Regions from separate parts of the Desulfomicrobium apsheronum genome, predicted to be linked through region 2. Evidence: predicted binding sites of a transcription regulator. Region 2 holds the regulator's gene; each other region holds the start of a gene.
The links. The regulator sigma-54, encoded in region 2, starts transcription at its own class of promoters, with help from an activator protein. The targets are predictions, from matches to a motif close to CTGGCACGGNNNNTGCTT.
Positions count from the first base shown of each region.

Region 1: the regulator sigma-54 is predicted to act here: its motif matches at 1,300-1,317, upstream of BMZ40_RS06470 (VgrG-related protein).
Region 3: the regulator sigma-54 is predicted to act here: its motif matches at 3,694-3,711, upstream of flgB (flagellar basal body rod protein FlgB).

Region 1 is NZ_FORX01000004.1:195,992-203,885, reverse strand. Features, by position in the region: gene BMZ40_RS06475 (GNAT family N-acetyltransferase) at 1-341, shown strand, start outside; gene BMZ40_RS06470 (VgrG-related protein) at 343-1,248, opposite strand; gene BMZ40_RS06465 (acyltransferase family protein) at 1,462-2,499, shown strand; gene BMZ40_RS06460 (hybrid sensor histidine kinase/response regulator) at 2,678-4,912, shown strand; gene BMZ40_RS06455 (extracellular solute-binding protein) at 5,114-6,169, shown strand; gene BMZ40_RS06450 (ABC transporter ATP-binding protein) at 6,238-7,323, shown strand; gene BMZ40_RS06445 (ABC transporter permease) at 7,320-7,894, shown strand, end outside.
Region 2 is NZ_FORX01000006.1:80,217-88,110, forward strand. Features, by position in the region: gene BMZ40_RS08155 (hypothetical protein) at 1-336, opposite strand, end outside; gene BMZ40_RS08160 (PTS sugar transporter subunit IIB) at 517-981, opposite strand; gene BMZ40_RS08165 (PTS sugar transporter subunit IIA) at 984-1,394, opposite strand; gene rapZ (RNase adapter RapZ) at 1,407-2,294, opposite strand; gene BMZ40_RS08175 (PTS sugar transporter subunit IIA) at 2,319-2,768, opposite strand; gene hpf (ribosome hibernation-promoting factor, HPF/YfiA family) at 2,772-3,314, opposite strand; gene rpoN (RNA polymerase factor sigma-54) at 3,385-4,812, opposite strand; gene lptB (LPS export ABC transporter ATP-binding protein) at 4,919-5,641, opposite strand; gene BMZ40_RS08195 (LptA/OstA family protein) at 5,638-6,150, opposite strand; gene lptC (LPS export ABC transporter periplasmic protein LptC) at 6,166-6,702, opposite strand; gene BMZ40_RS08205 (KdsC family phosphatase) at 6,699-7,223, opposite strand; gene kdsA (3-deoxy-8-phosphooctulonate synthase) at 7,213-7,894, opposite strand, start outside.
Region 3 is NZ_FORX01000003.1:286,106-293,999, reverse strand. Features, by position in the region: gene fliG (flagellar motor switch protein FliG) at 1-762, opposite strand, end outside; gene fliF (flagellar basal-body MS-ring/collar protein FliF) at 763-2,370, opposite strand; gene fliE (flagellar hook-basal body complex protein FliE) at 2,395-2,718, opposite strand; gene flgC (flagellar basal body rod protein FlgC) at 2,774-3,211, opposite strand; gene flgB (flagellar basal body rod protein FlgB) at 3,211-3,621, opposite strand; gene BMZ40_RS05460 (tetratricopeptide repeat protein) at 3,874-4,431, shown strand; gene BMZ40_RS05455 (IMP cyclohydrolase) at 4,561-5,154, shown strand; gene hflX (GTPase HflX) at 5,198-6,820, shown strand; gene plsY (glycerol-3-phosphate 1-O-acyltransferase PlsY) at 7,086-7,670, opposite strand; gene BMZ40_RS05440 (ribonuclease catalytic domain-containing protein) at 7,750-7,894, opposite strand, start outside.

The DNA of each region.
Region 1 (7,894 bases), on a different contig from region 2:
TGTTCGCCGAGATCCCTGGGCGTGGCCCCCTGGGCTATGCGTGTTATGGCCCCACGCCGTGCACCGAGAGCACCCATGATCTGTACTGGATCGCGGTGCATGAAGAGATGCGCGGTCAGGGGCTGGGCAGGAAACTGCTGGCGGAAGTGGAGGCGCGGTTGCGCAGGGGCAAGGGAGGCAAGCTCATCGCCGAGACGTCGTCACGGGAACAGTACGCGCCGACGCAAAGGTTCTATCTGTCCTGCGGTTTCAGCCTGGAGGCCCGCATTCGCGATTACTATGCCCCGGGTGAGGACATCCTCTATTTTACAAAAAATATCGGGCCCTTGAGGCAGGAATGAGCTAGGCCACGGACTGTTTGTCGCCACTTAGCATGGCCAGGACCATTTCCTTTTCCACGTTCATGCGGTTTTTCACGCTGGCCTGCACGCTGGCCGTGGAGGAGCCGAATTGTGATTTACGGTTGTCGTAGACCTTGTCGATGAGTTTTTGCGCGAACTGGTGCTCAGGCTGTTCCGTGCCGATGGCTTTGATGGCCCGTCCGAAGATCCTGGCCGCTCCGCCGGCTCCATGCTGAACCGCCGTGCTCCAAAGCGCTTCGCGGGCTGCGGCTGGCATGGTGTCCATGTCCACGCCGGTTCGTGCCAAAATCTTGTCACGAGCGGGGGCGTAATGGGTGGCCTCGATGAAATCCCGTTGCAGCGCGCCGAATTTATCCGGGTCTTCGGCCGCGATTTCACGCCAGACTTCCGGCATGCGTCCACCGGTCGAGCCCGTGTCCGCAGGTCCGGCGGCCTTGAGTTTCGAGGCCCAGCCGGGCTCCTTGTCACGCAGGAATGTGATGAAGTCTTTCATGGTGCCGGGCTTGGACGCGATCTGGTAGGTTCCGTAGGATGTGCCGCCGTTTCTGTCATGGCCGATGGCGTTCACGCCCGATGTTCCGGACTCGAAGGTCGCGGACAGGGAGCCTATCGGGCTCTGTCCACGGGAACTGCGCGCCGAGCCTGTCCCAGCGTCCGAGGAGGACTGCTGCTTCATGATGGCGGCCAGTCCGTGCAGGGCATCCCGCATGAGGGAGTTTTCCATGGAGGAGCCGCCAAGGTTCGCGCTCAATTCGTTTATGTCTTTGGTTCCCAGGGCCTGACGCATGTGGCTTTGAAATCCGTCCTCCAGCGCAGTCTTGTGGCTCCTGCGTTCGGGCTTGGTCCCCATGAGGGTCATCAGTTGGATGGGATCAAGAAGGCTCATGTAACGTCTCCATGTCAAAATCGTGTCGCTATCGGTGCTTCAGGGCAATCTTAGCAGATTTTGGGCCAGACCCGGGCAGGTCCGGCATGGCGCGGGCGGAGCGTTTTTTCGGGCGGGATGCCGGGAATTTTTTTCTGGTTTGCCGGATGTGGTTGACTTGGTCCTGATCGCGGCGGTTCGCCTGTCGTCAACTTCTTTCTTTGGATAATAAGCATGCATCTGAGATCTTTTGAGTATTTTCGAGCGGTTGCGATTGTTCTGATTGTAATTGGCCATTGCTACGGCATCGCCGGATGGGTGATCGACAGTTTTGGGGAGCGGGTGGTGGCCAATATGATTTCGGGTGGGACATCCCTTTTCGTTTTCATTTCAGGATTTCTTTTTCATCATGTTTTCTATCCAAAATTTGTTTATCGCAAATTTTTGGAAAAGAAATTCAAGAATGTGTACGTACCATATCTCATTTTGTCCGTTCTGCCCATTATCTGGGCTTTGGTCATAAAAGCGCCATTTCCGGATTTTTATTTTGGTCCTGAACCTACTTTCTACGATCAGATTGTCCGCCCAACGCTTCTGTACTACTGGTATGGAGGTGTCATGGTTTATTGGTATATTCCTTTCATCATGGCCATGTTTATAATATCCCCTTTGTTCATTTGGTTTATAAGAATAGATCTGCGTAAAAAAATATATATAATATCAATTCTTTCTTTGATATCAATTTTTATGCATAGACCTGTAAATAATTGGTCCATAGTTCAGTCTGTTGTATATTTTTCTCCTGTTTACATGTTCGGTATTTTATGTTCGATGGAAAGAGATTTCATATATGAAAAATTTAAAGGAAAGGATTTCAACCTGTTAGGATGTGCAATTTTTTTGGCCGTGGTGCAGGCTGTTTTTTTTGATGCGTGTGGAAATTTGCAGAAAAAACCTTTTGAATTCAATTGGATCGATATAGCTTTTGTACAGAAGCAGATATTGTGTGTCTATTTCATGGTCTTTTTGCATAAATATGAACATATTGATAGCACGTTACTAAAAACACTTGCGGCCTCAAGTTTTGCCATTTATTTTCTGCATGGCTGGATCATTTATCTCATTTCAACGGTTCAGTCATATTACAGGCCATATTACGGGCTGCATCTTTTGCCCATCCTGTCGCCGCTTGTCATCTGGGCTTCCTACGCAGTGGCCAAGCGGGTCAAAAAGAAATTTCCCAACAAGAGCCGCATGCTCATCGGCTGGTAGCGTTCAGCCGTTTGTCCTCCTCGCGATGACGCCGGAATCCGTGTTCCGGCGCCGTCACGATCGCGCGGATGAAGCCTTCCCGCTTCAACCGATTCCTTCCCTTTTCTTCGCCAGCGCGCTATGGATGGCTCAATAAGCCCCGGAATGCATCCGTCTTTCGGGGCTTGGGAGTACGCTCATGCGGCTGGCTTTTTTTCAATCCCTGCGGGCCATGCTTTTCGGCCTGGTGCTTCTGTCAGTGCTTCCGGCGCTGGGGATCATTTTGTTCAATGGACTCCAGAGCCGCGACGACGCGTTTCGCCACGCCGAGGAAGAGTTGATCCGGATAGTCACGGCCATGGCCGGTGTGCAGCACAGGACCTCCGAGGTGACCCGGCAGACTCTTTCGACCCTGTCGGTCATGGATCGGGTTCAAAACCAGGATGTCGCTGGCTGCATGGCGATCTTCAAGAGAATTCTGCTCCACAACCCCCTTTATACCAACATCGCCCTGACTGACCCACGAGGGGAGGTGCTGGCATCGGCCGTGCCCATGTCCTTCGGCAGTCTTGCGGACCGCAAGCATTTCAGGGACGCCATGCGCACCAGGGATTTTTCCCCGGGAGAATATATCGTTTCCAGGGGAACCTCGATTCCGTCCTTTGCGTTTGCCTATCCCCTCCTGGATGGACTGGGGCAGGTTAAAGGGGTTCTCACCGTGGCTCTCGATCTGACGCGGCTTCATTCATTTTTTGTCGAGCAGCATCTGCCTGACGATTCCTATATTGGCATTGCCGACCATGAGGGCAGACGCATCTTCAGGTCCGTCGTCGATGAATCTTTTCCCCTGGGCGAATTCGTCAGCCCTGTAGCCTCGGCGAAATCAAAGCAGGGCGGGGGCAGCGGGGTTTTTGTCAGCAAGGGTTCCGACGGACTCAGTCGCATGAACGCGTTTTACAAGATCAGACACGCTCCTGGGGCGGAACCGTACATGACCATCTTTGTCGGAGTGCCCGAGGCTTCCATAGGCGCCGACGCCCACAAAGCAATGGCGACGGGCCTTCTTTTGTCTGCCTGCGCGGCCCTGCTGGCCCTGGTCATGGCCTGGGTCGCGGAGAGGGCCTTTTTCATGCCCAGAATCAACGCGCTGGTCATGGCCGCCGAGCGTTTCCGGACCGGCGACTACACCAGACCCACCGGGGTGGACCATGACGCCGGAGAACTGGGTCTTGTGGCCGGAGCCCTCGACCGCATGGCGCTGGAGCGACGGATAGCGCAGGACGATCTGAACAGGGCCAAGGAGGCGGCCGAGGACGCTTCCCGCAGCAAATCCGAATTTCTGGCCAACATGAGCCATGAAATACGAACGCCCCTCAATGGAGTCCTGAGCATGTTGCAGTTGCTTGAGACCACGGCTCCCGATGTCGAGCAGCAGGAATATCTCGAAGCGGCCATTCGTTCCACAAATAGGCTCTCCCGTCTGCTTTCCGACATTCTCGACCTTTCCCGCATCGAATCCAACAAGATGGTCATTCAGGAGGAAAGTTTCGCCCTGGCCGATGTGCGGCAGAGCATCATCGACATCTTCGGCACTCCGGCCCGCGAAAAGGGGGTGCGGCTGGAGGTGCGGACGGATCCGCGCATCCCTGCCCACCTGTTCGGCGACGAGGTCAGACTGCGGCAGATTCTTTTCAATCTGGTGGGCAACGCCGTCAAGTTCACACCGAAGGGTCGGATCGATGTGAGTTTTGTCCTTGTCTCGGCGGTGGGGGAATCCCCCTGCCAAATCCGCTGCACGGTCCAGGACAGCGGAGTGGGCATTCCAAGCGAGCGCCTCAAGGATATTTTCGAGCCGTTCATTCAGGTCGATGGCTCCTGCGTGCGTACGCATCAGGGCGCGGGTCTTGGACTGGCCATCGTGCGCCGTCTGGTAGATCTCATGCAAGGGCAGATACAGATCGAAAGCGTGCAGGGCGAAGGCACCTCGGTCGGCGTGACCCTTCCTTTCGCCGTTGGGTCGAGCGAACCTGCGCGGACGCAACGCGAGGACATGGCGGCAGACCTTGGCGGGCGGCGTTTTCTGCTGGTCGAGGACGACGGGGTGAACCGCATGGCCATGGAGCGGATACTGGCAAAGTTCGGCTGCGAGGTCATAAGCGCCACCAATGGCCGTGAAGCCATCGAAATACTGGATCGCGAGCACGTCGATCTGGTTTTCATGGATGTGCAGATGCCGGTCATGGACGGGATGGAGGCCACGCGGATCATTCGGGAAGAGCTTGGCCGGGACGTCCCCATAGTGGCCATGACCGCCTATGCCATGGCCGGAGACCGGGAGCGCTTCCTGCAAGCCGGAATGGACGCCTACATCGCCAAGCCTGTGGACATGGCGCACCTCAAAGAAACCATCATCTCGATTCTCGCCAAAAGGTGATTTTTAACGGGGGCGATGCGGAAGATTTTCTGCTCGGACCGGAGTGTGCGTTCAGTTTTTTTTGTGCAGGGCGGACGTGGAATACCCTGGAAATTTTTTTGCCGTTGTCTTGTCTTCACGGTGTCATGCACTTGTCGAAATTGATTGAGATTGATACATGTTTATTTGGCTTTTCCTACACACTTATAAGGAGAATTACGCATGAAACGGATTGTTTTGATGATCGTTTTTCTAATGGTCGGTTCATCTCTGGCCATGGCCGATACCCTCCAGCTGCTGACCTGGAAAGGGTACGCCCCCAAGGAGCTGGTGGACAAGTTCGAGGCCGAGACGGGAGTCAAGGTCGAGGTGACCTACTCCAACAACGAGGAAATGATCGCCAAGCTGCGGGCCACGCGCGGTGCCGGCTTTGACCTGGCCCAGCCCAGTCAGGACCGTATCTCCTCGGTGCAGGAAGAGTTCGGCATCTACCAGCCCATCGATTACTCCAGAATCGAGGCCGACCTGTTCATTCCCTCCATGCTCGAAGCCGTGAAGAAGAACACTCTGGTCGGAGGCCAGTCGCACGCGGTTCCCTTCTGCTGGGGCACCTCCGGTCTGGTGGTCAACACCGCAAAGGCCAAGGGCGCGACCTCCTGGAAGGCTCTCATCGATCCGCAGTACAAGGGGCGGATTAGCTATCGTTTAAAACGTCCTCTCATTATCGCAATGGGCTTTGCCCTTGGGTACAATCCGTTTGAACTTTATACTGATGAAAAAGCATACGCTGAAATGCTTTCAAAAATTGAATCTGAGTTAATAAAGACCAAGACTTTGGTAAAGAATTATTGGTCAAATGGAGATCAATTACTGGAATCAGTTCGTACAGGAGAGATTACTGTTGCGGAAGCTTGGGATAATGGCGCTTGGAAACTGTACGAAGAGGACAAGAATATCGATTTTGTTGCTCCAAGTGAAGGCGCTTTAGGTTGGATTGATACATTCACTATTCCAGCTAAAGCAAAAAATTTGGATGCAGCATATAAGTGGATTAATTTTATGCTTCGACCGGAGAATAGTGGTTATTTTACATCTGCAGAGAAGGCTCCTACAGCATCCAAAGGTGCGGGGCCTTTTGTCGATCCGGCTTTCCAGGCCAATTTCGATCGTTCCTTCCCGCAGGCGACCATCGACAACATCAAATGGTATCCGCCCGTTCCCGCCAACCTTGAAGCCATGGAAGGCAAGGTGCTGGACAAGGTCAAGGCCTCCAACTAAGCACGAAAGGTCCGAAGCCTCCCGGCTTCGGACCTCATTTTTTTCTTTTTTTCCACAACGGAAGGCGCATGCAATTCGATTTGGTCATTACCGGTCTGGTCAAGAAGTTCGGGACATTTTCGGCTGTTGAAGATGTCTCCTTTTCCGTGCCCAAGGGCTCCTTTTTCTCCATCCTCGGTCCTTCCGGGTGCGGCAAGACCACGCTTCTGCGCATGATCGCCGGATTCGAGGAAGCCACAAGCGGCAGCATCGAGATAAGCGGACAGGACATGCGCGGGGTGACGCCCAACAACCGGCCCGTCAATCTGGTCTTTCAGCATCTGGCCCTTTTTCCGATGATGGACGTGGCCGAGAACATCGCCTTTGGCCTGAAGCGCCGCAACATGCCTGCCGCCGAGATCCGCCGCCGCACGGAGGAAATCCTGGAACGGGTGGACCTGCCCGGATTCGGCGCCAAGCGCATCCAGCAGCTCTCCGGCGGTCAGAAGCAGCGCGTGGCCATCGCCCGATGCCTGGTGCTCGACCCCAAGGTCCTGTTGCTGGACGAGCCGCTGGGCGCCCTTGACCTGAAGCTCAGGGAACAGATGAAAGTCGAGCTGAAGAAGCTCCAGGCCAAGATCGGTACGACCTTTGTCTACATTACCCACGACCAGTCCGAAGCCCTGGTCATGTCCGACACCGTGGCGGTCATGAACAAGGGACGCTTTGAGCAGGTCGGCTCCCCGCAGGAGCTCTACGGCGATCCGCACACACCTTTCGTGGCGGGATTCGTGGGCGACAACAACCGCTGGGCCGGAAGGGTGGAGGACATGGACGACCACACGGTGATCATCCGCACGGATGAGAACCTGGTTTTTCGCGCCCGCAAGAAGGCCGATGCGCGCAAGGGCCCGGCCACTCTTTTTCTGCGTCCCGAGGCCATGGTCATCGAGCCGCCCGATCCGGCCGGGCTCAACACCTTCGGCGTCACGGTCAAGGCCATCCTCTTCGACGGGGCCAACAGCCGCCTGTTGACCGCCACCGCGAGCGGTCACGAACTGCTCGTGGCTCTGCCCCAGAACCGCGCCTTCGACCACATCCGTCCCGGCGAGGACATCACCCTGGGCTGGCATCCCGAGTCCGGCATCGCGTTCGCGCGGGAGGAGACGCCATGAAGCGCTCCGGCCTGTTCTGGATCTTTCTGGCTCCGGTGCTGATGTGGCTTGTTCTGCTCATCGTGCTGCCGCATCTGGATCTGCTCATCCTGAGCTTCAGGGTCGGCAAGAGCTGGAGTCTCGAAAATTACGGCAATTTCTTTCTGGAGCCCATCTACTGGCTGACCTTCGTGCGCACGGCGGCCTATTCCGTCATCACCACCTTTTTGACCCTGATCGTGTCCCTGCCCGTGGCCTTCTACATCACCAAGCTTTCCCGGCCAGGGGTGCGCGGTTTTCTGATGGTCCTTCTGCTGCTGCCGTTCTGGGTCAGCGAACTGGTGCGGGTTTACGGCTGGATGATCCTGCTGCGCGAATCGGGGGTAATCAACTATTTTCTGCTGCAGCTTGGCCTTGTCTCGCGGCCCATCGAGATGCTCTACAATGACGCGACCATGATCATGGGCCTTGTGTACACGTCCATGCTCTTCATGGTGGTGCCGCTGGTCTCGGTCATGGAGAGCCTGGACGACAGCCTGGTCGAGGCCGCCTATGACCTGGGTGCGAGCAAGTCCTGCATCTGGCGTACGAT
Region 2 (7,894 bases):
GAGGACCGAAAAATTGAGCAGCAGGATTTCGACCAGGGCCCTGCCGGTAAGCCGGTGCGGTGCGAAGGCGTTTATGTTGCCCTTGCGGTTCCAGGTCAAAAGTTGGTTGTAGCCGGCATTCTGCCGTGTGCGGTAGAGTTGTTCGATCCACGCTCCAAGGTAGGCCAGGGGCAGGGTCGCGATGACGACAAGCACGGTGGTGCGCATGTCGGCATCCGGCAGGCAGGCCAGAATGGTCAGGGTGCCGATCAGGGAGAGAAGGGCCTGGGGCGGGATGTAGGTTCCGGCTGGAAACAGATCGAGCCAGAGCAGCTCGAAAAAAATGCCCGCGCTCAAGGCCGGCTGGAGTTTGAAGGTCAGTCCCGCCCAGAGCAGGGCGGCGAAAAGCGGACGATGAACAAAGCCGAGGTCAATGGCGACCCGGGTCAGGGACAGGAGGGCAAAAAAAAACTTCCTCCGGCCAGCAGGATGAGATCGTGAGTGTCGATCATGCCGATTTGATTCGAGAAGTATTCATCACAGGTTAATCTTGGTCGTTGCCGAAGGCACGCAGCGGAAATCGATCTCCACGCCGTGCTCCTTGAAATATTTCAGACAGGAGCGGTCTTCCGCTCCCAGGGCGATGTGTTCGCACACCTGCTCCTTGCCCGGTCCGTAATGCAGATTGCCGATGTTGACCAGGGAAAAGGACAGCCCGGCCATGTGCGCGGCCTTGGCATCGGCGCAGTCGGAAAAGAGGATCAGGACATGCTGATCCGGATCGTTCTTGCGTACGTTGCGCAGCATCGAAGCGACCTCCGAGACTTGGCAGCACAAAAAGGAGATGCCGCTTGGCACTGCCAGGCTCATGATTTCCTGCCGCAATTCGTCGGCGGCGAGGTCGTCGTTGGCGACCAGCAGGGTCTTGGCCCTGATGTGCGGAAGCCAGGCCTCGATGATCTGGCCATGCACAAGGCGGTTGTCGATGCGGAACCAGATCACGGCTAAGCCTCGGTGATTTTGCGGGTCAATACTTCGCCGGCGACAACGATGCCTTGAATGGCCGCGTTCTTGGCGTCCTGGGCGAGTTTGGACAGATCCTGGGTGCGCATGCCCAGAACCCTGAGCAGCATGGGCAGGTTCGCCCCGGACAGGACGTCGACCTTGCCCGGCTGAAGCAGAGACAGGCTGATGTTGGACGGCGTGCCGCCGAACATGTCGGTCAGGATGATGACGCCGTCACCCGTTTCCATCTGCTTGACGGTGTACTTGAGGTCCGAAAGCAGGGCGCTCATTTCCACGGTTCCTTCCACGGCTATGTGGGCACACTGTTCCTGCGGCCCTAAAATCGTCTGGGCCGCTTCAAGCAGATATTTGCCAAACTGGCCATGGGTCACCACGATCACTCCAACCATTACTCCTCCAGATTATCCAAGACTGAAATGCCGATGTTCGACAGATACGTTGAAGCCCTGTTCGCCCAGATGTGCCAGAACGGCCTCGGTCACGGCCACGGACCTGTGGCGGCCGCCCGTGCATCCGAAAGCCATGGTCAGGCGGTAACGCCCTTCCAGCGCATAAAGCGGCAGGGTGAAATCAAGAAATTCCAAAAGCCGACGCAGGTATTCGCGCCCGGGGTTGCTGTCCAGCACGTACCGGGCGATGGCTTCGTCTTTTCCGGACATGGGGCGCAGGGCCTCGTCGAAATAGGGGTTGGGCAGGAAGCGCAGGTCCGTAACCATGTCCGCCTCGGCCGGGGCCCCGTACTTGAAGCCAAAAGAGATGAGATGCACGCGCATGCCCTGGCTGCGGGAAGAGAGACTCTCCCACTTGTCCTGAATGACCCTTCTTAGATCGTGCACCGAATAATGCGACGTGTCGATGACCAGATCAGCCTGGGCGCGGATGGGTTCCAGTATTTCCCGTTCCCGCTCCAGCGCCCCCTCCAGCCCCAAGTTGCCCGAGGCCAGGGGATGCGGACGGCGGGTGGTGGCGTATCTGCGCAGCAGGATCTGGTTGGAGGAATCCGTGAAGAGAATGGTCGGCCGCACGGAAAACTTCTGGACATCAAGCAGCACTTCCTTCCACTGACCCACAAAGTCGGGTTGGCGCAGATCCATGCCCATGGCCAGCCCGGGGTAGTCCTTGGCGGAGGAGTTGAAGAACAGTTCGATGAGCGCCGGAGCCATGCGCGCCGGAAGTCCGTCCACGCAGAAAAAGCCCATGTCTTCAAAGACCTTGAGCGCCGTGCTTTTGCCTGAACCGGACATGCCGGAGACAATGACCACGTTTTTCTGTTCAGGTTGAGGCTGCATGGGGATACTCCGAATGCGTTCGTGCTAGACGGTCTGCAGCAGATGCCACAGTCCTTCCTGACCGGGGGAATTGGCAAAGGCCTGGCGGAACGATCCGTCTTTGAGCAGGCGGGAAACCGTGGCCAGGAGTTTCAAATGCAGGCCAACCACGTTTGAAGGAGCCAGCACCGTGAAAAAGATGCTGGCCGGCTTGTGGTCCAGGCTGGCAAAATCCACGCCTTCGTGGCTGCGGCCGACAATGACCAGAACCTGATCGATGCTGTCCAGCTTGCCATGAGGGATGGCGATGCCGTCTCCGATGCCGGTGGTCCCGAGCATTTCCCGGTCCATGAGGACCTGGGTCACGCGCTTGGGGTCAAGATCGGGGTATTTGGTCGACAGCGTCGAAACGAGTTCGGCCAGGACCTCGGTTTTGGTCCTGGCCGAGAGGTCGGAGATGATCAAATCCTTGTCCAGGTATTCAGCAAGCTTCATTCCCTATACCCCGGGGTCGATCAAACCGAAATCGCCGGTTTTGCGTCGGTAAATGACATTGATCCTTTCGCTTTCGGCGTTGAGGAATACGAGGAATTCGTTGTCCGAGCTTTCAAGCTGCAGCGCTGCTTCTTCAACGATCATGGGCTTGGGCGAGAAGTCATCGGTTTTTTGGATGACGGGCTTGCGCCTGGTGTCCGCGTCGTCGTCAAAACTCGCGGCGTCCATGCGGGGGCTGTCGCTGCCGCCCTTGCGTCGGCTCTTGTCCTTATCGCGGGTCTTGCGCATCTGGGCTTCAAGCTTGTCCCAGACGAGGTCGACGGTGGAGTACATGTCCTCGCTGTCTTCGCGGGCGGAGATATGCACGTTCTTTCCAGTCAGCACTATATCGGCGACATGCCGGAATTTCTCCACTTCGAGATTGACCTGCAGCTCAGCGTCGGGGGTGCCGGCCATGAATTTGGCGAGCTTGCCGAAGCGGTCCTTGGCGTATTTGCGCAGATGGTCGGAAGGATCGAAGTTTTTGAAATTGAAGGTAATCCTCATGGAAGCCTCCTCGATTGTTGAGGGTCAGCCCTTTTTGCCGTCCGAAAGGGGCGGCCCAAAGGGCGGGATATCAAAAAACCTGTTTTCGCTTTGATGAGGAATCGATCCCCAGCACCGCGCGATATTTGGCCACTGTTCGCCGGGCGATGTTCACATCCAGCCGTTCCTTCAGCACCGAAGCGATTTTTTCATCGCTGTAGGGGTGCTTCGGGTCTTCCTCGCTGACCATTTTCTTTATGATGGCCTTGACCGATTCGGATCCGACCTGGGTTCCATCATCCATTTCCAGCGCGGAATTGAAGAAAAATTTCAGTTCCATGATGCCGTGCGGGGTGGCCACGTATTTGTTCGTGGTGATCCGGCTGACCGTGGACTCGTGCATTTCGATGTCATCGGCTACATCCTTGAGGATGAGCGGTTTGAGCTTGGTCACCCCGTGTTCAAAAAAGCCCCGCTGAAACCTGACAATGCTTTCAACCACTTTATATAATGTTCTTTGCCTTTGGTGCAAGCTCTTCATGAGCCACATGGCGGAGCGCATCTTGTCGTGCAGATATTCACGGTCCGGGCCTTTGACGGCCAGGTGCATGTCGTCCATGTAGTACGGGCTGAGCTGCAACTTGGGCAGGCCGTCGTCGTTCATGACGATGACGAAATCCCCTTCGTATTCGTACACGAAAACATCCGGGCTGACATATATGGTGCTCTCGCTGCCGTAACTGGCGCCCGGCATGGGGTCCAGGGACTGGATTATGTCCAGATAGGCCTTGAGATCCTCCATCTGGATCTTGAACTTGCGCAGGAGCGGTTTGTAGCGGCGCTTTTCGATGTCTTCGAGATGTTCCCCCACCAGGGAGATCAGGATGGGATCGTCCTGGCCCAGCATTTCCAGCTGGATGAGCAGGCATTCCCGAGGAGAGCGCGCGGCCACGCCCACGGGATCGAAGCGCTGCAGACGATGCAGCATGGACTCCACCAGGGCCAGGGGAGAGAGCGTCTCGGAGGCGATGTCCTCGGCGGTGCTCATCAGGTAGCCCTGGGAATCGAGGTTGCCGATGATGGCCTCGCCGATCATCTCCTCTTCTTCGGTGATGTTGGACAGACAGAGCTGCCACAGCAGATGACCATCCAGGGAAGGCTTGCCCGAGAGCCTGGCCTCGTAGGACATCATCTCCTCAAGGGCCTCGGTCTCCTTGAACTGCACTTGCTTGGCGGTGCTTGAAAAATCGCCGAGGTAGTTTTCCCAGTCCGCGTTGCGCATCAGCTCCGCGTCTTCGTAGGAAGTTTCCGGGCGTGTTTCTGCCGGAGCCTGGATTTCGTGCTCTTCTGAAATTTCCTTGACCCCCTCCTCAAGCATGGGGTTCTCAAGCAACTCCTGCTGAACGGCTTCGAGAAGCTCGAATCTGGAGAGCTGAAGCAGCTTGATGGCCTGCTGCAGCTGCGGTGTCATGACCAGCTGCTGCGTCAGCTTGAGGTTTTGTCGGAGTTCAAGGCCCATAATTGATTTGGTTTCACCGTGTCAGAGGATTGCAGGCTAAAAAACTACCCAGTAACGAATCTGCCATAAAGCTTAGGTCCTGGCAATCCTTGGAAAATCGTGTCCGCTAGAGGCTGAATCCTTCACCGAGGTAAACCTTGCGCGCACCCGGGTCGGCGACGATCTCTTCCGGGCTGCCGTTCAGGATGATGCGGCCGTCGTGGACAAGGTACGCACGGTCGCAGATCTGGAGCGTTTCGCGAACATTGTGGTCGGAGATGAGCACGCCGATGTTCTTGTCGCGAAGGTCCCGGATGATGGCCTGGATGTCGTCCACGGCCAGGGGATCGATGCCGGCGAAGGGTTCGTCCAGGAGGATGAATTTTGGATTCTGGATCAGGGCGCGGGCAATTTCCAGCCTGCGGCGTTCTCCGCCGGACAGAAAGGCGGCCAGCTGTCCTTCAAGGCGGGTGATCCCCAGTTCATCGAGCAGCCTGTCCGCCGTGTGCTTTTGCTCGTCGCGTGAGAATCCCGAATATTCGAGAATCAGTTGCAGGTTCTGACGCACGGTCAGTTTGCGAAAGATTGAGCTTTCCTGCGGCAGGTAGCTCATGCCCGCGCGGGCCCTTTTGTGCAGGGGCCAGCGGGTTATGTCCTGGCCGTCCAGGAGGACCTGTCCCCGCGTGGGCCGCACGATGCCCGCGAGCATGTAGAAGGTGGTCGTCTTGCCTGCCCCGTTGGGCCCCAGGACGCCAACCACTTCGCCCTGGCTCACGTCAAGCTCGATGTCGTGCACGACATCCCTGGCTCCGTAACGCTTGGCCAGATTCTGACCGGTCAGGGTGGTCACTGCCCAAGCCCCTGGTTGCCGGCGGGAGTGTTGAAGATGGCCTCGACCCGTCCCTTGCCGCCCAGGACCTCGCTGCGGTTTTCCTTGATGTAGAGCTTTATGACCTCGCCTTGGATCTTGTTGGCGCCTTCCATGAGCATGGGGCTGTCTTCCATGGTCAGTAGGTCCTTGTCGGCTTCGTAGGTGGCCTTTCCGCAGGTGCCGGTGCGGCCCTTGTCCGCTTTTATGCGCACGTTGCCCTTGGCGATGATTTTCTTGATGGCTCCCTGCTCGTCAGGCACGCTCTGGGTGGCGTTCTTGGCGCCATCCTTTTTTTCCAGCAGCACGGTCAGCGTGTCGGACCAGAGCTGGATGTCCTGACGAATGACATACACGGAGCCGGTGAAAATCACTTGGTCCCCTTTCTGGGTGTAGGTCATGGTGTCGGAAGTGATCTTGACCGGGACGGTCTCGGCCGCCCAGAGAGGCGTCGCACAGGCGAGGAAGAGAAGAATTATGAGTGAACGCATTTGGTAACCCGCTTGTCAGTTCATGATGACCTGGACGTTGCCTTGGGCCAGGAAGTCCCCTGTGTCCAGAAAATATGTCAGGGTGTCCGAGCGGCCCTGCATGGATTCGCCAGTCAGTTCAACCGTGCCGCCGAGCACGAGTGTGCGGTTTTGTCCTGTGTAGTCAAGGGTCTCGGAGCGCATCTCGTATTGGCCCTGGGTGCCGTTGACCCCATCCCACATTCTGGCCCGGTCCTCTTTTTGCCAGACCTGCCCCCTGGGCGCCCGAACTTCGATGGGTTCCCCGCCTTCTTCGCCCCAATAGACGATGATCGGGGCGGCGAGCGTCAGTTCATCGCCGTTTTCGGAGTAGTCGGCGCCGGTGGCGCTCAGGTTCCAGAGCTTCTTGCCGTCCTTGCCCTGGCTCAGGTTTACGCCTTTGAGGCTCAGGTCCACATCCAGATTCCGGATCGACGGATTGTCCAGACGCTCGGGCCAGAGCAGGCGTTTGCCGAGCATCGCGATTCCGGCCAGAACGACAAGGGCCAAAAGCCCGACCAACAGTCGCTTCATTCCCGGACCCAGTCCTGCCAAAGGGCTTCGAGTTTGCCCTGGGCGCGCAGGATGAAATCTATGGCTTCGCGCACGGCACCCTGGCCTCCCATGGATCTGGTGGTCCAGGCCGCGAGTTTCAATATCTCGGGGCGGGCGTTGGGGACGGCGATGGGCAGCCCGACCAGGGACATAGGCGCCGCATCGACCCAGTCGTCACCGACATAGGCCATCTGCGCCAAGGGGATGCCCGTCTCTTCGGAAATCCGGCGCAGGATCGGGGCCTTGCGGTGATGGCCGGGATAGTAATGGCTGATGCCAAGCTCCGTGACCCGCCTGCGCACTGCCGGGGAATCAAGGCCGGTGATGACCGCGAATTCGATGCCGGCCTGCGGGGCCATCTTGATGGCCAGTCCGTCCTGGACGTTGAAGCGTTTCATCACGCAGCCTGATTCGTCATAATAGAGGCCGCCGTCGGTGAGCACCCCGTCCACGTCCAGGATGATCAGACGCACGTCCCGGGCGAGGAGTTCAGCATTCATTTGGGATGCTCCAGATGGCCGCCAGCTCCGAGAGAAGGGTGCGTGCCTTGGCCAGGGGCCAGGAATTGGGGCCGTCGCAGAGGGCCTTGTCCGGGTCCGGATGGATCTCCATGAAGAGGCCCTGGCAGCCGCAGGCCACGGCAGCCCGGGCCAGCGGCGGCACGAACTCGCGCTGGCCGCCGGAGGACGTGCCCTGTCCGCCGGGCAGTTGCACGGAGTGGGTGGCGTCGAAGATCACGGGGCAGCCGAACTGCTTCATGATGACCAGGGAGCGAAAATCCACGACCAGATTGTTGTAGCCGAACATGGATCCGCGCTCGGTCAGCCAGATGCGCTCGAATCCTTCGGAGCGGATTTTTTCCACCGGTCCCTGCATGTCCCAGGGTGCCATGAACTGTCCTTTCTTGATGTTCACGATGCGCTCGGTGCGCGCGGCGGCGAGCAGCAGATCGGTCTGGCGGCAAAGGAAGGCAGGAATCTGAAGCACGTCGGCCACCTCGGCCACCAGGGATGCCTGGCGCGGCTCGTGGATGTCCGTGATCACGGGCAGCCCGGTGCGGCTCTTGATCTGGGCCAGCCAATCGAGCCCCATGTCCAGCCCTGGTCCGCGGAAGCTCGCTCCGGCCGTGCGGTTGGCCTTGTCATAGGAACTCTTGAAGATGAGCGGCAGA
Region 3 (7,894 bases), on a different contig from region 2:
TACCTCGCGGATACCGCGATCGTCGATCTTGGTGATGTCCTCGAAGACAAACATGAGCTGCTTGATCTCTTCGGCCAGCTGCGCGCTTTCTTCCTCGATGTCGGCCATGATCTCCTCTTCCGTGGCCCGGTCGATGGCGTTGAGGATTTCCGCCACGGAATTGACGCCGCCGACCTTGCGGCCTTCCTTGCCGCCGATGGCAATGAGCTGGCTTTGCAGGACCCGATCGACCTCGACCAGCATTTCCTCGGCAACGGCTTCGAGCTTGGCCAGGCGGATGAGTACCTCGGCCCGCACTCCGGGGGCCATGTTCTGCAAAAGATTCCCCGCGCTGTCGGACGGGAGGTGCCCAAGGATCAGCGCCAGGGTCTGGGGATGCTCGTTGCGCAGGATCTGGGCCAGAATCTTGGGGCTGACGTTGCCAAGCTCCTTGAAGGGCACGGGTCCGGAATCGAAATCAAGCTCGTCAAGGATGTAGCGTGCCGTGTCGGAATCAAGGTTCGAGGAGATCATCTTGCGCACCTGCTCGGGGCCGCCGTAGAGCATCTCCTTGCCGATGGTCATGGCCTGGTTGAACTCCTTGAGCACTTCCTCGGCCTGTTCTTTGTTTACGGTGTCGAGTTTGGCCATGGCCCGTGACACGGCCGTGATCTCGGCGCGTTCGAATTTCTTGAAGACCTCGGAGGCAAACGCGTCGCCAAGGGCCAGGATGAGGATGGCCGTCTTCTGCGGCCCGGTCAGTTTTCCAGTAGGTGCTGCCACTTATGCTTCTCCCTGAGTCATCCATTGGCGCATGATCATGACGGCCTGATCCATGTTCTGTTCGACAAGCTGCTGTGCGAGGTGCTTGGCGTTTTCGATGCGTTTGACAGCGTCCACGGCCGCCATGTCCTCTTCGTTCAATCCTTCGGTCAGGGCCATGAGCTCCTGGGCCGCGCCCAGTTCGTCGGACGTCTGCACCGTGGGATTTTCGACCTTCGGGCGGATCAGGGCCAGAACCACGGGCCGCGCCACGAAGAGCAGGAACAGAAGGATTATGAGTGTGTTCAGGAGCGGCTTGCCCAGGAGCTGGAAGTAGCGCGAGGCAACATCCAGAAGCGGGGCCTGTTCGGCTCCCATGGGCTCGCCAAAGGAGATCGAGGAGACCTCGATGGCATCGCCGCGAGTGTCGTCAAAGCCGACGGCGCGCTGGCTGAGCTGGCGGATTTGTTCCATCTGCGCGGCATTGAGCGGCTCGAAGGCGAACGTCCCGTCCTGCTGCTGAGTGTACTTGCCGTCGACGAGAACGGCAACGCTTAAACGCTTGATGCTCCCGACCTGGGAGATGATCTGTTGCTCTTCCTTGTTGATGTCGAAATTCGTGGTGGAGGAAGTGCGGGTGCTTTCCTGCGCCGTACCGGAGGCCATGCCGTCGTTCTCGCCCTGGTAATTGGGATCGGGGGTGCCGCCGTCGACATTGGCCGAACCCTTGCTTTCCTCCTCGCTCCTGACCTCGCTTCTGACAACGGCGGACTTGGGATCAAAAATTTCCTTGCGGATGGTCGTGCGATCAAAGTCGAGGTCGGCATTGACCCTTGCGATGACACGTCCGGGGCCGACAATGGGCACCAGGAGCTGTTCGATGCGCTGTTCCAGACTGCGCTGCATGCTCATCTGGTATTCGAGCTGGGTCGAGCTCAGGCCCGTGAAGTCCGTGTCTGTCTTGGGTTCGTAGAGGATCTTGCCCCGGCTGTCGGCCAGGGTGATGTGTTCGGTGGTCATGCCCTCGACGCTGGTGGAGACGAGGTTGACGATGGCCTGCACCTGCTGCGCTCCGAGGCTGCGCCCGCCCTTGAGCTTGAGCATGATGGCTGCGGAGGGCGGGGCCTGTTCCTCTACGAAGAGGCTCTTGTTGGGCAGCACCAGGTGCACGCGGGCGCTCTCCACCTCGGACAGCTCGGAGATGGTGCGGGACAGCTCGCCCTGGAGGGCCCGCTGGTAGTTGATGCCCTGCACGAAGTTGGTTTGCCCGATCTTGTTTTCGTCAAAAAGCTCGAAGCCGATGCCCTGACCATGCAGGGAGCCTTCGCCGGCAAGTTTGAGCCGCGCTTCGTAGACCATGTCCCCCGGCACCATGATGGTGGTTCCGGAATCGGTGATGCGGTAGGCGATTTTTTCCTTTTGCAGGTAGCTCACCACGCTGGACGCGTCTTCCTGGTACAGATTGCTGTACAGGACCCTGTAGTCGACCTTGTTCATCCAGAAGATCATGGCGAAGAACGCGATCAGGAGCGAGACCAGCAATCCTCCGAGGAGGATGCGCTGGGCCAGGGATTTATCGGTCCAGAAGTCCGTGGCCTTGGCCAGGGTGCTTTGCAGAAAGGGGGGCATGGTGAATCCTCGCGTGTATTAGAATCAGAACTGGATGCGCATTATTTCCTGATAAGCCTGCATGACCTTGTTGCGGACGGCGGAGGTCATGTCCATGGCCAGTCCGGCCTTTTGCAGGGTGATCATGAGCTCATGCACGTTCTGGTTTTTGCCAGAGACAAAATCCTGGATCATGAGCGATTTTTCCCCCTGCATTTCATTGACCTTGGCCAGGGACTCTTCGATGGTCTCGGCAAAGGACTGGGTTGCTTCCTTGGTGGACGTGTTCTTGGCGTCAATGCTTTTGGGGTTGCTCAAAAGCTCGCTTGCCGCCGAATAGGCCTTGATGGCCAAGGGTGATACCGCCATGGAATGTCTCCTTGTCTGTGTCTGCTACTTTATCCGGTCCGGGTCATGGTCCGGGCTAACGTCCGATTTCAAGGGCTTTGGAAAACATGCTCTTGGACGTGGTGATGGTCGAAACGTTGGCCTCGTAGGCGCGCATGGCCGAGAGCATGTTGGTCATCTCCTCCACCACGTTGATGTCCGGATAGCTGACGTAGCCTTCCTCATCAGCGTCCGGGTGCCCCGGTTCGTAGACCTGCTTGAGCGGTCGCCTGTCGTTCTGGACGGATTCGACCCGCACTCCCTTGACATCCTGGTCCAGGGCCGAGTTCATGGCCTTGGAGAAGGGGCTCTGTACGTCGGTTTCCTTAAAAACGACTTCCTTGCGGCGGTACGGTCCGCCGTCCGCGGTTCTGGTCGTCTTGGCGTTGGCCAGGTTCATGGAGATGACGTTCAAATGGGTGCGTTCGGCCTTGAGCGCGGACGCCCCGACATCGATGGCGGTCATGAAGTCCATTATTTGCCTCCGTCAGCGATGGTTTGTTTCAGTCCGGTGAGGCTTTTCTGCATCACCGTCGCAAGCGTATTATAAAGGAGGTTGTTCTTGGCCATGGCGGCCATCTCCTTGTCCAGGTCCACGTTGTCCACGCCCTGCACCACTCGCGGCGTCAAGGATTTGGTCACGGTGGCCTCGGCGGTATCGGCGGCGAAAGCGAGAGGAAAGTGGTCCGGATGCGTGCGGGCCACGGCTCCGGTTTCGGAAAGACCGAGGGCGGCCTGCAGGTCTTTTTCAAACTCCAGGGTGCGGGCCTTGTAGCCGGGCGTGTTGATGTTCGCCAGGTTGGTGCTGACGATGTTTTGACGCTGGAGCTGAAAATCCATGACCTTGGCCGTCAGATCAATGTGATCGGGAAACAAGCTTTTCATTCGATAACCCCTTGTCATACCGGCGTTTGTTATTCATCTTGAGACAGAGCCGGGATGCTGACGAGGTCTGGTTTGCAATGACCATTCCAGATTGCGCAGAAGGCAATATGATATTTAAAATCATCATGTTGTCAGATGAGAGGCGTGTTCGGGGAGAAGTTTTGCTGAGTGGCGAAAGGAGTGGCACCAAAGTTGCTAAGCCGTTGGCAGACAGTCAACGCATACTAGATTTGCCGACAAGGAGGAGGAACCATGAGTTCACATCTGGATTATGAAATCAACAAGGAACTTGGCGAATGTTATCTTTTCATGGGTGAATTGGACAAGGCCGAGAGTTATTACCAGAAAGCCGCAAGCAGCAACGGCGTCCACCCGGATCCGTATCTGGGCCTGGCGACCATTGCGGTGCAGCGCGGGGATCTTGATCAGGCCTTGACCATGTATCAAAAGGCCGACGATATCGCATCCTCGGACAAGTCCATTGCCGGGATAGCGCTCATCAGCGCCCAGCAGGGTCAGGAAGACAAGGCGTTCGAGCTGTATCAGAAGGCCCTTGGGGTCAATCCTGAAAACATTGTCGCTCTTTTCGGGCTGGTTCAGGTTTCGCATGTGCTCGGGCGCACTGCAGAAGCCATCGCCCCCCTTGAGCTGCATCTGGAAATCAATCCGGGCAAGAGCGAAGTCCGCTATGCCTTGAGCGGTTGCCTTGTGTCCTGCGGCCGCAAGGACGAGGCCAAGGCGCATCTGCATCGGCTTTTGGAGATGGACCCCGGCAACGCGTCGGCGAGTGAACTTCTGGCCCAGCTTTAGAACGTTTCCGTTCCCCTCCCTCAAGGCAGGCCGAATCCCGGTAATCCGGGATTCGGCCTGCCTGTGTTATTGCATATTGCGATCAAAGGTGGCAGTGCACGGCGAACATTCTTTTGAGAGGGGGACACCATGAACATGTTGCCGATTCGCCGGGCCATCCTGAGCGTCACAGATAAATCAGGCCTTGATGACTTTGCCCGTTTTCTGCAAGAGCAGGGCGTGGAGCTCGTTTCCACCGGGGGCACCCGCAAGAAGCTCGTCCAGGCGGGCCTCAAAGTCCGTTCCGTCAGCGACGTGACCGGTTTTCCGGAGATCCTGGGCGGTCGGGTCAAGACCCTGCACCCCCACGTGCATGCCGGAATCCTGGCCGACAAGGACGATTCCACCCATATGCAGACCCTGAAGGACCTGCGGCTGTCTCCCTTCGACCTGATCTGCGTCAATCTCTACAATTTTGCCGAAGCCGTGCGCCAGACCCTGGAAGACAAGCAGGCCGTGGAACAGATCGACATCGGCGGACCGACCATGCTGCGCGCTTCGGCCAAGAACTTTCATTCCGTGGCCGTCATTCCTGATCCGTCCTACTATGCCGAATGCATGCAGGAGATGAAGAGCAACGGCGGTTCCCTGTCTCTGGACTTCCGCAAGCGCATGGCCGTGGCGACCTTTGCCCTGACCTCGGAATACGACCGCATGATCACCGAGTACCTGAGCCGCTCCTGACGGAGCGGCCCGGCCGGCCCACACCGGCCACGGAGAGAACACCATAGCATCAAAACCTCTCGGCAACCTGACCGGCCTCAAACCCAGCCAGATCACGGCCATTTCCCGTCTCTACAACAGACGCTTTCCCGACCAGGGCGGGTTCACCCCCGACCAGGCCCGGGAGCTGGCCATCCTGAGCCGGGGCGTCAGCCGTCAGATCGGCGTGCTCATAAACCGCAAGGGCGTGCCGGTCATGGTGCTGGTCGGAGAGCAGGACGGCATCCTGATCCCCGAGCTTTCACGTCATCGTCAGGCCGACTCCCGGCTGTCCGGCCTGCGCCTCCTGCACACCCATCTCGATTCGTCCCTGCTGACCCAGGAAGATCTCATGGACATGGTCTTTTTGCGTCTGGACGCGATCAGCGTGCTGACGGTGTCTTCCGACGGGGCGCCCAGGACCTGCCAGATCGCTCACATCCTGCCGCCCAACACTGACGAGCTGCCCTATCAGGTCCACCCGGCCATGATCTGGGATGATGTGGATTTCGATTTCGGGGCAAGCGTCAAGGCCCTGGAAGACGAGCTTGCACGCACGGGCCAAAGCGTGGCCGCCACGGCCCGCGAGGGCTCGGCCATACTGGTCAGCGTGGCTTCCGAGTCCAGGGGAGCGCAGGAACGGTCGCTGGCGGAACTGGCGGAGCTGGCGGACACGGCCGGACTTGAAGTGGTGGGGCAGGTCGTGCAGCGGGTGACCCGGGTCAATCCCAAGCTGATCCTTGGCCGGGGCAAGCTTGCCGAACTCGAAGTGCTGGCCTTGCAGAAGAATGCCGCGACCCTGGTCTTCGATCAGGAACTGACGCCCACGCAGCAGCGCAACCTGAGCCAGATCACCGAGCGCAAGGTTCTGGACCGCACTCAGCTCATCCTCGACATTTTCGCGCAGCACGCCCAGACCCGCGAAGGAAAGCTGCAGGTCGAGATGGCCCAGCTCAAGTACATGATGCCGCGCCTGGTGGGGCAGAACCGGGCCCTCAGTCGGCTGGCCGGCGGCATCGGCGGACGCGGTCCGGGCGAGTCGCGCCTGGAGATGGATCGCCGCAAGATCCGCGAGCGCATCGCCCAGATCAAGACGGAGCTTGGCAGCGTGCGTAAGCACCGCAAGTCCACGCGCAGCCGCCGCGACAAGGCGGGGCTGCCCATCGTTTCGCTGGTCGGGTACACCAACGCGGGCAAGTCGACACTCCTGAACACCCTGACCAAGAGCGTGGTCCTGGCCGAGAACAAGCTTTTCGCCACGCTCGATCCCACCAGCCGCCGGTTGCGCTTTCCCGAGGACCGGGAAATCATCCTGACCGACACCGTGGGCTTCATCCGTCACCTTCCGGCCGACCTGCGTGAAGCCTTCATGGCCACCCTGGAGGAGCTTGAGAGCGCGGACGTGCTGGTGCATGTGGCCGACGCCTCCCATCCGGAGATGGACGCCCAGATCGAAGCGGTGGAGTCCATCCTGCGCGACCTCTCCATCGACGGCATTCCACGCATCCTCGCCCTGAACAAGACGGACCGCATAAGCGAAGAGACCCGCCAGACCCTGCGCTTCGTCCATCCCGACGCAGTCTTCATCTCCGCCCTCGAACGCCCGACCCTGGCTCCGTTGGTCGAGCGCATCAAATCGCTCCTGTGAGGCTTTGCCAGTGCAAAGCCTCCTCCGGTAAAGGCATGGATTCCCGCCTGCGCGGGAATGACACATGAACAACGCCTGAATTGGTGGTTACGGATCGACGACGGCCAGGAATTTTCGCCTTGCGACCACGTCATTCCCGCGCAGGCGGGAATCCATGCTTCATCTGGCGCGAACCCTTCGTCCCTCCAGGCATCTGCCCTGAAAAGCGAAAAGCGCGAAAACCCTTGAGGTTTCCGCGCTTTTCGCGTTGCATTCGAGATGAAGGCTACTTCATTTTCCAGGGATGCTCTTCGCCTGCCATGAGGCGCTGAATGTTTTCGGAGTGTTTCCAGAAAATCAGCGCCATGAGCACCAGGGCCAGGGGAATGGCGCCATAAAGGCCCTGGAAGAGCAGGACGACCGGCATCAGGGCGACCATGACCAGGGAGGCCAGGGACACGAAATTGTAGAAGTACAGGGCCGCGAGGAATCCCAGGCCGCAGAGTATCGTCCCTGAGGTGGAGATGGCCACGAAGGCTCCCACCCAGGTGGCCACACCCTTGCCGCCCTTGCCGTGCAGGAACACGGAGAACATGTGACCGCAAATCGCAGCCGTGGCGACCAGCGTCAGAAAAAAGTAGGAATCCGAGAAGCTCGCGGCCAAGGCCACGGGCACAAAGCCTTTCAGCATGTCCAGGGCCAGGGTCAGGGCTCCGTACTTGGTTCCGCAGAGGCGGCCGACGTTGGTCGCCCCGATGTTGCCGCTGCCTTCATTGCGCGGGTCGATGCCGCAGCAGGTTCTGGAGATCAAAAGGCCGAAGGGCATGGCGCCCAGAAGATAGCTGATTGCGAGCCAGAATATTGTCACCATGTGCAGTCTCCTTGGTCTTTGGAAAGTTGGATTGGCATGTGCCGAAATCCCCTACGTGAAAATGGCCTGCCGGACAAGTTCATTCCTCCTCCCAGGCCTCGACGATCTTGATCTCGTTGTTAAGGGGATCGACCTTGCCGATTCTGATGGAAAAACCCTGGCCGAGCCGGATCTTGTCCCCGAAGATCTTGCGCGGAGCCTTCAGGAAGAGTTGCAGATCCGGC